Regions from separate parts of the Buttiauxella sp. S19-1 genome, predicted to be linked through region 1. Evidence: predicted binding sites of a transcription regulator. Region 1 holds the regulator's gene; each other region holds the start of a gene.
The links. The regulator Fur, encoded in region 1, represses iron uptake genes when iron is present. The targets are predictions, from matches to a motif close to ATAATAATGAGAACNACTATCAA.
Positions count from the first base shown of each region.

Region 2: the regulator Fur is predicted to act here: its motif matches at 1,032-1,054, upstream of sodA (superoxide dismutase [Mn]).
Region 3: the regulator Fur is predicted to act here: its motif matches at 1,362-1,384, upstream of entS (enterobactin transporter EntS).
Region 4: the regulator Fur is predicted to act here: its motif matches at 1,030-1,052, upstream of MES37_RS04925 (DNA polymerase III subunit theta).

Region 1 covers NZ_JAHWLU010000032.1:12,294-14,498, reverse strand. Annotated here, with positions in the region: gene chiP (chitoporin ChiP) at 1-437, shown strand, start outside; gene chiQ (ChiQ/YbfN family lipoprotein) at 485-814, shown strand; gene fur (ferric iron uptake transcriptional regulator) at 904-1,356, opposite strand; gene fldA (flavodoxin FldA) at 1,643-2,173, opposite strand.
Region 2 covers NZ_JAHWLU010000049.1:1,564-3,768, reverse strand. Annotated here, with positions in the region: gene MES37_RS12585 (L-fucose/L-arabinose isomerase family protein) at 1-860, opposite strand, end outside; gene sodA (superoxide dismutase [Mn]) at 1,135-1,755, shown strand; gene yiiM (6-hydroxyaminopurine reductase) at 1,834-2,205, shown strand, end outside.
Region 3 covers NZ_JAHWLU010000017.1:26,186-28,390, forward strand. Annotated here, with positions in the region: gene fepB (Fe2+-enterobactin ABC transporter substrate-binding protein) at 1-10, shown strand, start outside; gene entS (enterobactin transporter EntS) at 61-1,293, opposite strand; gene fepD (Fe(3+)-siderophore ABC transporter permease) at 1,435-2,205, shown strand, end outside.
Region 4 covers NZ_JAHWLU010000012.1:39,227-41,431, reverse strand. Annotated here, with positions in the region: gene copD (copper homeostasis membrane protein CopD) at 1-590, opposite strand, end outside; gene yobA (CopC domain-containing protein YobA) at 596-970, opposite strand; gene MES37_RS04925 (DNA polymerase III subunit theta) at 1,119-1,349, shown strand; gene MES37_RS04920 (carbon-nitrogen hydrolase family protein) at 1,481-2,205, shown strand, end outside.

The sequences.
Region 1 (2,205 bases):
ACTTCCTGCAACGTATGACCCCAACTTACGCATCGTCAAACGGTCGTCTGGATATCTGGTGGGATAACCGTTCTGACTTCAACGCCAATGGTGAAAAAGCCATCTTCGCGGGTGCCATGTATGACCTGAGCAATTGGGATCTGGCTGGTTGGGCTGTAGGTGCTTCGTATGTTTACGCATGGGATGCAAAACCAAGCTCTAAACCAACCACTGACGGTTACTACGATGCTGACAATCGCCTGAAAGAATCGGCGTACAGCCTTGATGCGTTGTACACCATTCAGGATGGGCGCGCGAAAGGCACTCTGTTCAAACTGCACTTCACTCAATACGACAACCACTCCGACATCCCAAGCTGGGGCGGTGGTTACGGCAACATCTTCCAGGATGAGCGTGACGTGAAATTCATCGTCATCGCACCGTTCACCATCTTCTGATTCGATACCGGGCGTGAAAGCGCCCGGTTTTATAAAGGATATCGAGCATGAAAAAAATCATTTTGGTTACGGTCATGGCTTTAGGTTTGAGCGCCTGCGCACAACCCTCTAAAACGGCACCGGAAGATACAAAACTGAAACAAGCCTATAGCGCCTGTATCAATACCGCAGAAGGGAATCCTGATAAAATTCAGGCCTGTCAGAGCGTGTTAAACGTGCTGGGTCAGGAAAAGGAACACCAGGAATTTGCGAAGAAAGAAACGGTGCGCACCCTGGATTATCAAAACTGTATTCAGGCCACTCGTACTGGTAACGACCAGGCGGTAAAAGCCAAGTGCGATAAAATCTGGCAAGAGATTCGTGCGAACAACAAGTAATCTGTGAATTCCTGCAATAAAAAAACCGGTGAGCTTCCTCACCGGTTTTTTTATACCTGACATCTGGTTCAGAATGTCAGATATGCGGATTACTTTTCGCTGATTTCGTGTGCATTCTCGTCGGTACGGCAATCACCTTCAGCGCAGTGACCGTAAAGGTACAGGCTGTGGTTGGTCAGACGGATGCCATGGCGTGATGCGATTTCACGCTGACGAGATTCAATTGAATCATCACTGAACTCAATAACTTTGCCGCAGTCCAGGCAAATCAGGTGGTCGTGGTGATGTTGTTGAGTTAACTCGAATACGGATTTGCCGCCTTCGAAGTTGTGACGAGTGACAATGCCTGCATCATCAAACTGGTTTAGTACACGATAAACTGTGGCGAGACCAATTTCTTCGCCCATATCAATCAGACGTTTGTATAAGTCTTCCGCACTGACATGATGGTTCACCGGACCCTGTAGCACTTCAAGGATTTTTAATCGCGGAAGCGTGACTTTCAGGCCGGCCTTCTTCAATGCGGTATTATTGTCAGTCATGCGGAAATTGTCCTGTTGCTTAACGGATCGCTCGGACTCAGGGTGAGCGTTAAGATGAATGCGTCTCATTATAGAACTGCAGATTCTAAATGGAAACCGCAAGTATTATTCATAATCAAGCTAAAAAATGGCGGCTGAGTCGCGATTTAATTGCCTTGTTAGCTATTTAGCCAGGGGGTCATTGTACAGGGACAAACCGAAAAGTTAAAAATTTGTAGCGATTATTTTAATCGGAATAATCTATCAATGTGACGCAACCCGTTTAAAAGCTGCGTCACATCCAGAATCAGGCGTTGATGATATCTGCCAGGTTCAGCTCGTCAGAAACTTGTTTGACCCATTTCTGAACGCGTTCAGCAGTCAGTTCTGGTTGACGATCTTCATCGATAGCCAGACCGACAAAGTGATCGTCGTCTGCAAGGCCTTTAGAGGCTTCGAAATGGTAACCCGCAGTCGGCCAGTGGCCCACAATTGCAGCACCGCGTGGCTCAATGATGTCACGGATAGTGCCCAATGCGTCACAGAAGTATTCTGCATAGTCTTCCTGGTCACCACAGCCGAACAGGGCGACCAGTTTGCCATTGAAATCAACTTCTTCCAGAGTCGGGAAGAAGTCATCCCAGTCGCATTGCGCTTCACCGTAATACCACGTTGGAATGCCGAGAAGCAGAATGTCGAAGCCTTCCAGGTCTTCTTTGCTGCTCTTAGCAATGTCATGCACCTCAGCAACGTCTTTACCGAGCTGTTTTTGAATCATCTTCGCGATATTTTCGGTGTTACCAGTGTCGCTGCCGAAAAAAATGCCTACGATTGCCATGAGTAAAATAACCTCTTGATACTTAATGGTAT
Region 2 (2,205 bases), on a different contig from region 1:
TCGTAAGCGTTGCCATTGCGCCCTTCGTAGTAATACGCCAGCGCACCAAGGTGGTTGTTTTCTATCAGTTGATCCATGGCGCAAGCGGTCTGGACGGCACGTTCTAATTCGTTTTTTTCACAGGCGGGATCGATTTGCAGCGAGGCTTCCACTTCTTGCCATTTTTGCCTGCTGGCGGTTTGCGTGACCAGCTCGCGGTATTCGGCCAGCTCGCACATTTCCAGCGGCTTGAAGCGCACGCCGAGTTTGGCGCTCAGGTTGGTCATGTTGCTGTAAACGTCGACCATGCCGTCGTAATAATGCCCCAACACACCCACCTGGCAAGCCGCCAGCTGTTTGTGTACTTCGAGGGCTTGCAGCCATTGTTCCGTTTGCTGCCAGGCATATTCATCACCCTGCAATGCCCCGACGATCAGCTGGTAACGAATCCCCGCGCGATTAAACACGTTTGCCAGTTCCGGTGCGCTGCACGCCTGGCAGTGTGCCAGCCATTCGCCGGTACGTTCGCCACGATCGGCCATCTCGCGGATTTTCCCGTACGGCAAACCCAGTTCTGGTTGCAGGGCGAGGATAATCACCGGCTTGTTGATCTTTTGCACCAGCGGCAGCACCGTGGAACTCAGCGCGTAGGTGCTGATATACAGCACGATGGCATCGACCGGTTGACTTTGAAGTTGTGTAGCAAAGCGGTCAGCTTTGGCGACGCTATCAATCAGGCCACCATTAATCACCGTCGCGTTAAGCCCGGCGAGACGATGGTCAATTTGTTGCAGATAGCCTGTAAGGCGCTGTTCCAGGCCAGAAAATTGCGGCCAGTAGGTATCAAGGCCGATACCGAAAAGGGCGACGTTAAGCGACATAGTAGTGCTCCAGGCAAGAATGAAGCGCCGACTATCACCCTATTTACCCAACGCTACCTTTGCGGCAATGCCAGTTTCTGTGGCTGATGGCAAAAAACGATTTATCTGCCTGACAGTGCTCACATTTTCTCCATCATGACGAAAAGTTATAACCTTGCTAAAAGTACGGCATTGATAATCATTTTCAATATCATTTAATTAACTATAATGAACCAACTGATTACGCGGCGTTAACAGCTTGTGCGCCGTTCGATAATAAATGGAGATGATGAACATGAGTTATACACTGCCATCCCTGCCTTACGCATACGACGCTCTGGAACCGCATTTCGACAAGCAAACGATGGAAATCCATCACAGCAAACACCACCAGGCGTACGTAAATAACGCTAATGCAGCGCTGGAATCTCTGCCAGAGTTCGCAAGCCTGCCAGTTGAAGAGCTGATCGCTAAACTGGATCAACTGCCAGCTGACAAGAAAACCGTTCTGCGTAACAACGCAGGTGGCCACGCTAACCACAGCTTCTTCTGGAAAGGCCTGAAAACTGGCACCACCCTGCAAGGTGACCTGAAAGCAGCCATCGAGCGTGACTTCGGTAGCGTTGATAATTTCAAAGCAGAATTTGAGAAAGCTGCGGCAACTCGTTTCGGCTCCGGCTGGGCGTGGCTGGTTCTGAAAGGTGACAAACTGGCTGTGGTTTCCACCGCAAACCAGGACAGCCCGCTGATGGGCGAAGCAGTTTCTGGCGTATCCGGCTTCCCAATCGTGGGTCTGGATGTGTGGGAGCATGCTTACTATCTGAAGTTCCAAAACCGTCGCCCTGACTACATCAAAGCATTCTGGGATGTGGTGAACTGGGACGAAGCAGCAGCACGTTTTGCTGCTAAAAAATAAGTTGCAAAGCAACTGATGAAAAGCGAGCCTGATGGCTCGCTTTTTTTATATCTGTCGTCTGGCCACAGGGAGGATCCGATGCACTATCCGCTAAACGTATATATTGGCAAAGTTCGTGAGTATGCAGGCAGCAGGCCAAGTGCGATCGCCAAATATCAGGTCGATGGTGAGCTGAAACTCACTGAGTTGGGTCTGGAAGGCGATCAACAGGCTGAAAAAATTGTTCATGGTGGGCCAGATCGCGCGTTGTGCCATTATCCGCGCGAGCATTACACCTGGTGGGCGCGTGAATTCCCCGAACAGGCTGAACTGTTTACCGCCCCAGCCTATGGTGAAAATTTATCGACCGAGGGGCTGACAGAAAAAGATGTCTATATTGGCGATATTTTCCGTTGGGGCGATGCACTGATTCAGGTCACACAACCGCGCTCACCGTGCTACAAGCTGAAT
Region 3 (2,205 bases), on a different contig from region 1:
TAGCAAGTGATTTTTTGTAATGTGGTGGATGACGCTTGCGCTTATCCACCCTACGAAAACCTACGCCGGAACGCTCTGCTGATAACCACGCAGCTGCACCAACACCATCGCCAATACTATGCCGCACAGTGTTAATGCCAGGCCGCTCGCACTCGCCGCAGCGACCGGCGTCATCGCTACCGTCAGGCCGCCTAAAATGGCGGCACCAATCGCATCGCCAGTGACGTTTTGCGCCGTCCACAAACCGTTAATACGGCCTAGCATACCGTCCGGTGTTAGCGTCTGAATTAAGGTGTATTGCAGCAAAGAGCTGATCGCACTGAGATAACCAAATAGCGCCAGACACGCCAGCCCAAGCCCCCAAACCGGCATCAGGCTGAAAACGCCAATTGAGATAAACGAAACAATTCCCGTCGCCAGCATAATACGGCCTGGGCGTGCGTGATGAGCAATATGCCCGCTGGTCAACGCGCCAATGGCAGCACCCAACGGAACGGCAGCGTACATCAGGCCGATTTGCGCCGCGCTCATTTGCCAGTGTCCGGCGAGTGCGGGATAAAGAACGCGCACCGCGCTCGCCATCGTCAGCAACGCGCCAACTAACGCAATGCCGCCAATAATCGGGTTACCGACCAAAAAACGGAACCCATTGAGCAGCGAAAGCAGCGGGTTTTCACGCACCTGCGGCGGTGGCGGCAGCTTCGGTAAACTCAACAGCGGCAGTAAAGTGACGAAAGTGCCGACAGACGCCAGCGCGTAGTTCCACACCACGCCGCCGGAGGCCAACAACAGCCCGCCGAGCATCGGTGAAATCACTGAGCCGAGGCGCACCGTCAGCATGGTAATCGCACTCGCCTGCATTAAGTTTTCACGCCCGACTAACGCGGGTGTGGCGGCTAACAACGCGGTCACGCCAAGTGCGCCAAAGAAACCATCCCATACGCCAAGCAGATAAATCGCCGCCAGCGACGGTTCCGGCAAGGCGGCGTTAATCGTCAGGCCAATAAAGCCAACGCCACAGGTAGATCGCGCCAGCAAAATCAAACGGCGGCGTTCGTGCCGGTCGGCCAGCACACCGCCCATCATCAGGCCGATAAACATCGCGCTGCCGGTTAACGTCACTGCCAGCCCAACTTGCAAGGAAGAACCGGTCAGCGTCTGGATTTGTACCGGCACGGCAACGCCCAGTAACCCAAGCGAGACAATCGAGATAAAACGGGCAAGGAAGACGGCGCGAAAAGCAGGATGAGTTTTGAGCAAACTGAGGTTGAGCAACAAAGAATTGCGGTTCATTACATGGCCTTAAAACGAATTTTTCTTTCCAGATGCGAGGCGGCTCATGCTAGCATAAACAAATAAGAGTGATAATGATAATAACTATCATTTAATTTTACATTGTTTTTGTAAGGCTACGAAGTGAAGGATATACAACGTATGTCACGCTGGTTCATCCTGCTGAGTTTGTTGTTTTTACTGCTTTTAATGGCAGCGCTCAGTCTGCTGTTAGGTGCCAAATCACTCCCCGCAGAAGTTGTTATGGATGCGCTCAGCGGCCAGTGCCAAAGTGCGGATTGCACCATCGTGCTTGATGCACGCCTCCCGCGCACGCTAGCGGGTATTCTTGCCGGAGGCGCACTTGGCCTTGCCGGTGCGTTGATGCAAACCCTGACACGCAATCCGCTTGCTGACCCCGGACTGCTTGGTGTTAATGCCGGAGCGAGTTTTGCCATTGTGCTGGGTGCCGCCGTGTGGAGCCTTTCGTCGCCGATAGCGCTGCTCGGGCTGGCGTTTGCTGGTGCATTATCTGCCGCTTTAGTGGTGGCGTTTACCGGAAGCCAGGGCGGTGGGCAGCTCAGCCCGGTGCGTTTGACGCTGGCAGGCGTGGCGCTCGGCGCGGTGCTTGAAGGCTTGAGCAACGGTATCGCGCTGTTAAATCCAGTGGTCTATGACCAGTTACGTTTCTGGCAGGCCGGAACGCTGGATATTCGCACCCTCACCACTTTGAAAATTATCGTGCTGCCGGTACTGACGGGCTGTGCGATTGCGCTGCTGATCAGCCGTTCGCTTAACAGCCTGAGCATGGGCACCGACACCGCAACCGCACTCGGCAGTAAAGTGGCGCGCACCCAATTGCTGGGTTTAGTGGCAATAACGTTATTGTGTGGCAGCGCCACCGCCGCCGTGGGGCCGATTGCCTTTATCGGC
Region 4 (2,205 bases), on a different contig from region 1:
AGATGCCCGTAACGGGAAAAACGCATCATCGCGGTGATCGCAGCCCCCCGCCAGCGTGGTTTTCTAGCCATGCGCATGCACATAATCAGCGGCAAAAGGCCTCCGATCCACCAGCCAGCGCTAAGTAAATGCACTGCGTGGTTCAGGCGCTGTAAGCCACCATAAAAATCTTCGCGCATTGCGGCATGCCCAACACCAGCCAGCAAAATGAGTTGCCCTGCGGCGAGGGTTAGCAGTAAAGATTGCAAGTTGCGCGGTTTTAACATCAGCACCACAACCGTCACGAAACCGAGTGAAATCTGCCACAGCCACACAGAACCAAAACGCGTGCCCAGCACGGCTAGCCAAACCTGTGGATTGATGGTGTCCTGCCATCCACTGCCCATCATTCCCGCCTGAGCACATAACAGCAATACTGCGCTAAGCATTGTCATCCAGACTGCAGAATGCCACTGCCATTGCAGACGGCGGATGAGGACCGGCTTAAATGCCTGAGGCGCTAACATTGAGCATGAAATGGTGCTGCCAAGCAGCACCATAAGGGCAGCAAAATGGATGAATCGCAGCGCGATATAGAAAGAAGGTAGCATCCCGCTTATTTCACCGAGAACAGGTACTTCCCTTTGGTTTTATGTCCGTCAACCGACACCACATGCCAGTCGACCTGGTATGCACCTGGTTTCAGTGCCTCCTCGACTGGCACGATGAGCTGTTTTTCGTCTTTTTCGTTACGTTTTGCCATGCCGGTTTTCACGGCGACTTGCTGTGGCCCGGTCAGCGTAATCCCGCTAAAATTAGCTTCTACTCCTTCAGAAAAATTGAGGGTAATTGCCTGCGGTGACGCCGTGACTGAAGCATCTGCCGCAGGGTATTGATGCTCAAGATGCGCATGCGCAAATGCTGAGCCAGAAGCGGTAAGAGCCGTTAAAAGAGTCGCGAGGGTAAAAAGACGAGATCGAGTGAAAGCCATATCAACTATTCCTTTTTCTTATTCAAGACGGCAAAAGGATAACCTTGAGCCCAGGTGAAGTCGAGATGAGAACAGCTATCAATAAATGTAAAGACTTGTCATCAACTTCATCTGCAAGTACCTTTGCGGCACAAAACAGGAGACCAAAATGAATCACAATCTTGCTGAATTACCCCAGGACGAAATGGATAAGATCAATGTGGATCTTGCTGCGGCAGGCGTGGCCTTTAAGGAACGTTATAATATGCCGGTGATTGCCGAAGTCGTTGAACGCGAGCAACCTGCCCACCTACGCGATTGGTTCAGAGAACGCCTGATTGCGCATCGCCTGGCATCAGTTAATCTTTCACGTCTGCCATATGAGCCTAAAGTGAAATAAATATTCACAACCTTAAACTTCCTGACAAAATTGATGTTAAGATTTTTCTTGGGTTTTAGAACCAAACACAGGAATTACCTGTTGCGGCCATAGGAAGATGGCTGTTAGGTAGATTGATTAAGGAAGAGCATATGCCTGTCTGGAATGTTGCGGCGGCGCAATACGGCGCCACCCCCGATGACCTCGAATCTAATATCTCACATCACTTAGACTTTGTTCGTTGTGCAGTCCGTGAACAAATTGATCTCCTGATTTTTCCCGAACTATCCCTCACTGGTTTCAACATAGAAAATCACCACGACTGCGCACTACCCTTCACTGATGAACGTCTTAATCCTCTGCAAAATGCCGCCATAGAACACAAAATGACTATCGTTGTGGGTTTGCCCCTGCGGTGTAAAGGAGGTGTTTCACCCGGTTCTGTAGGCTTTTTGCCTGATGGTTCGCGCGTCGCCTGTTGCAAACCTCTTTCAAGCGATATTGACCTTCCAGGCCAGCATACCCCTTTGGTTGGTTTGCATAATCGTAGCGTCGCGATGGGGTTCAGTACCGGCAGCGATGAAGAAACCTGGCCACGCAGCGCTGCTGAGATGGGCGCAAGTCTTTACGCCACAGGCAAGTTCATTAACGAAATCAGTTACCAGCACGATGAAATGTATCTGCAACGTTGGGCGCGTAAATACAATTTGCCGGTATTGCTGGCTAATCATGCTTTTTCGACCGGCAAATACCGCTCCGCGGGACGTAGCGCCTGTTGGGATGATCGCGGCGAGTTAGTGGTGCGCGCCGATCATGGCGAATTGCTGGCCGTTGGTCGGCGCGATGAGAAAGGTTGGCACGGAGAAATCATTCCATT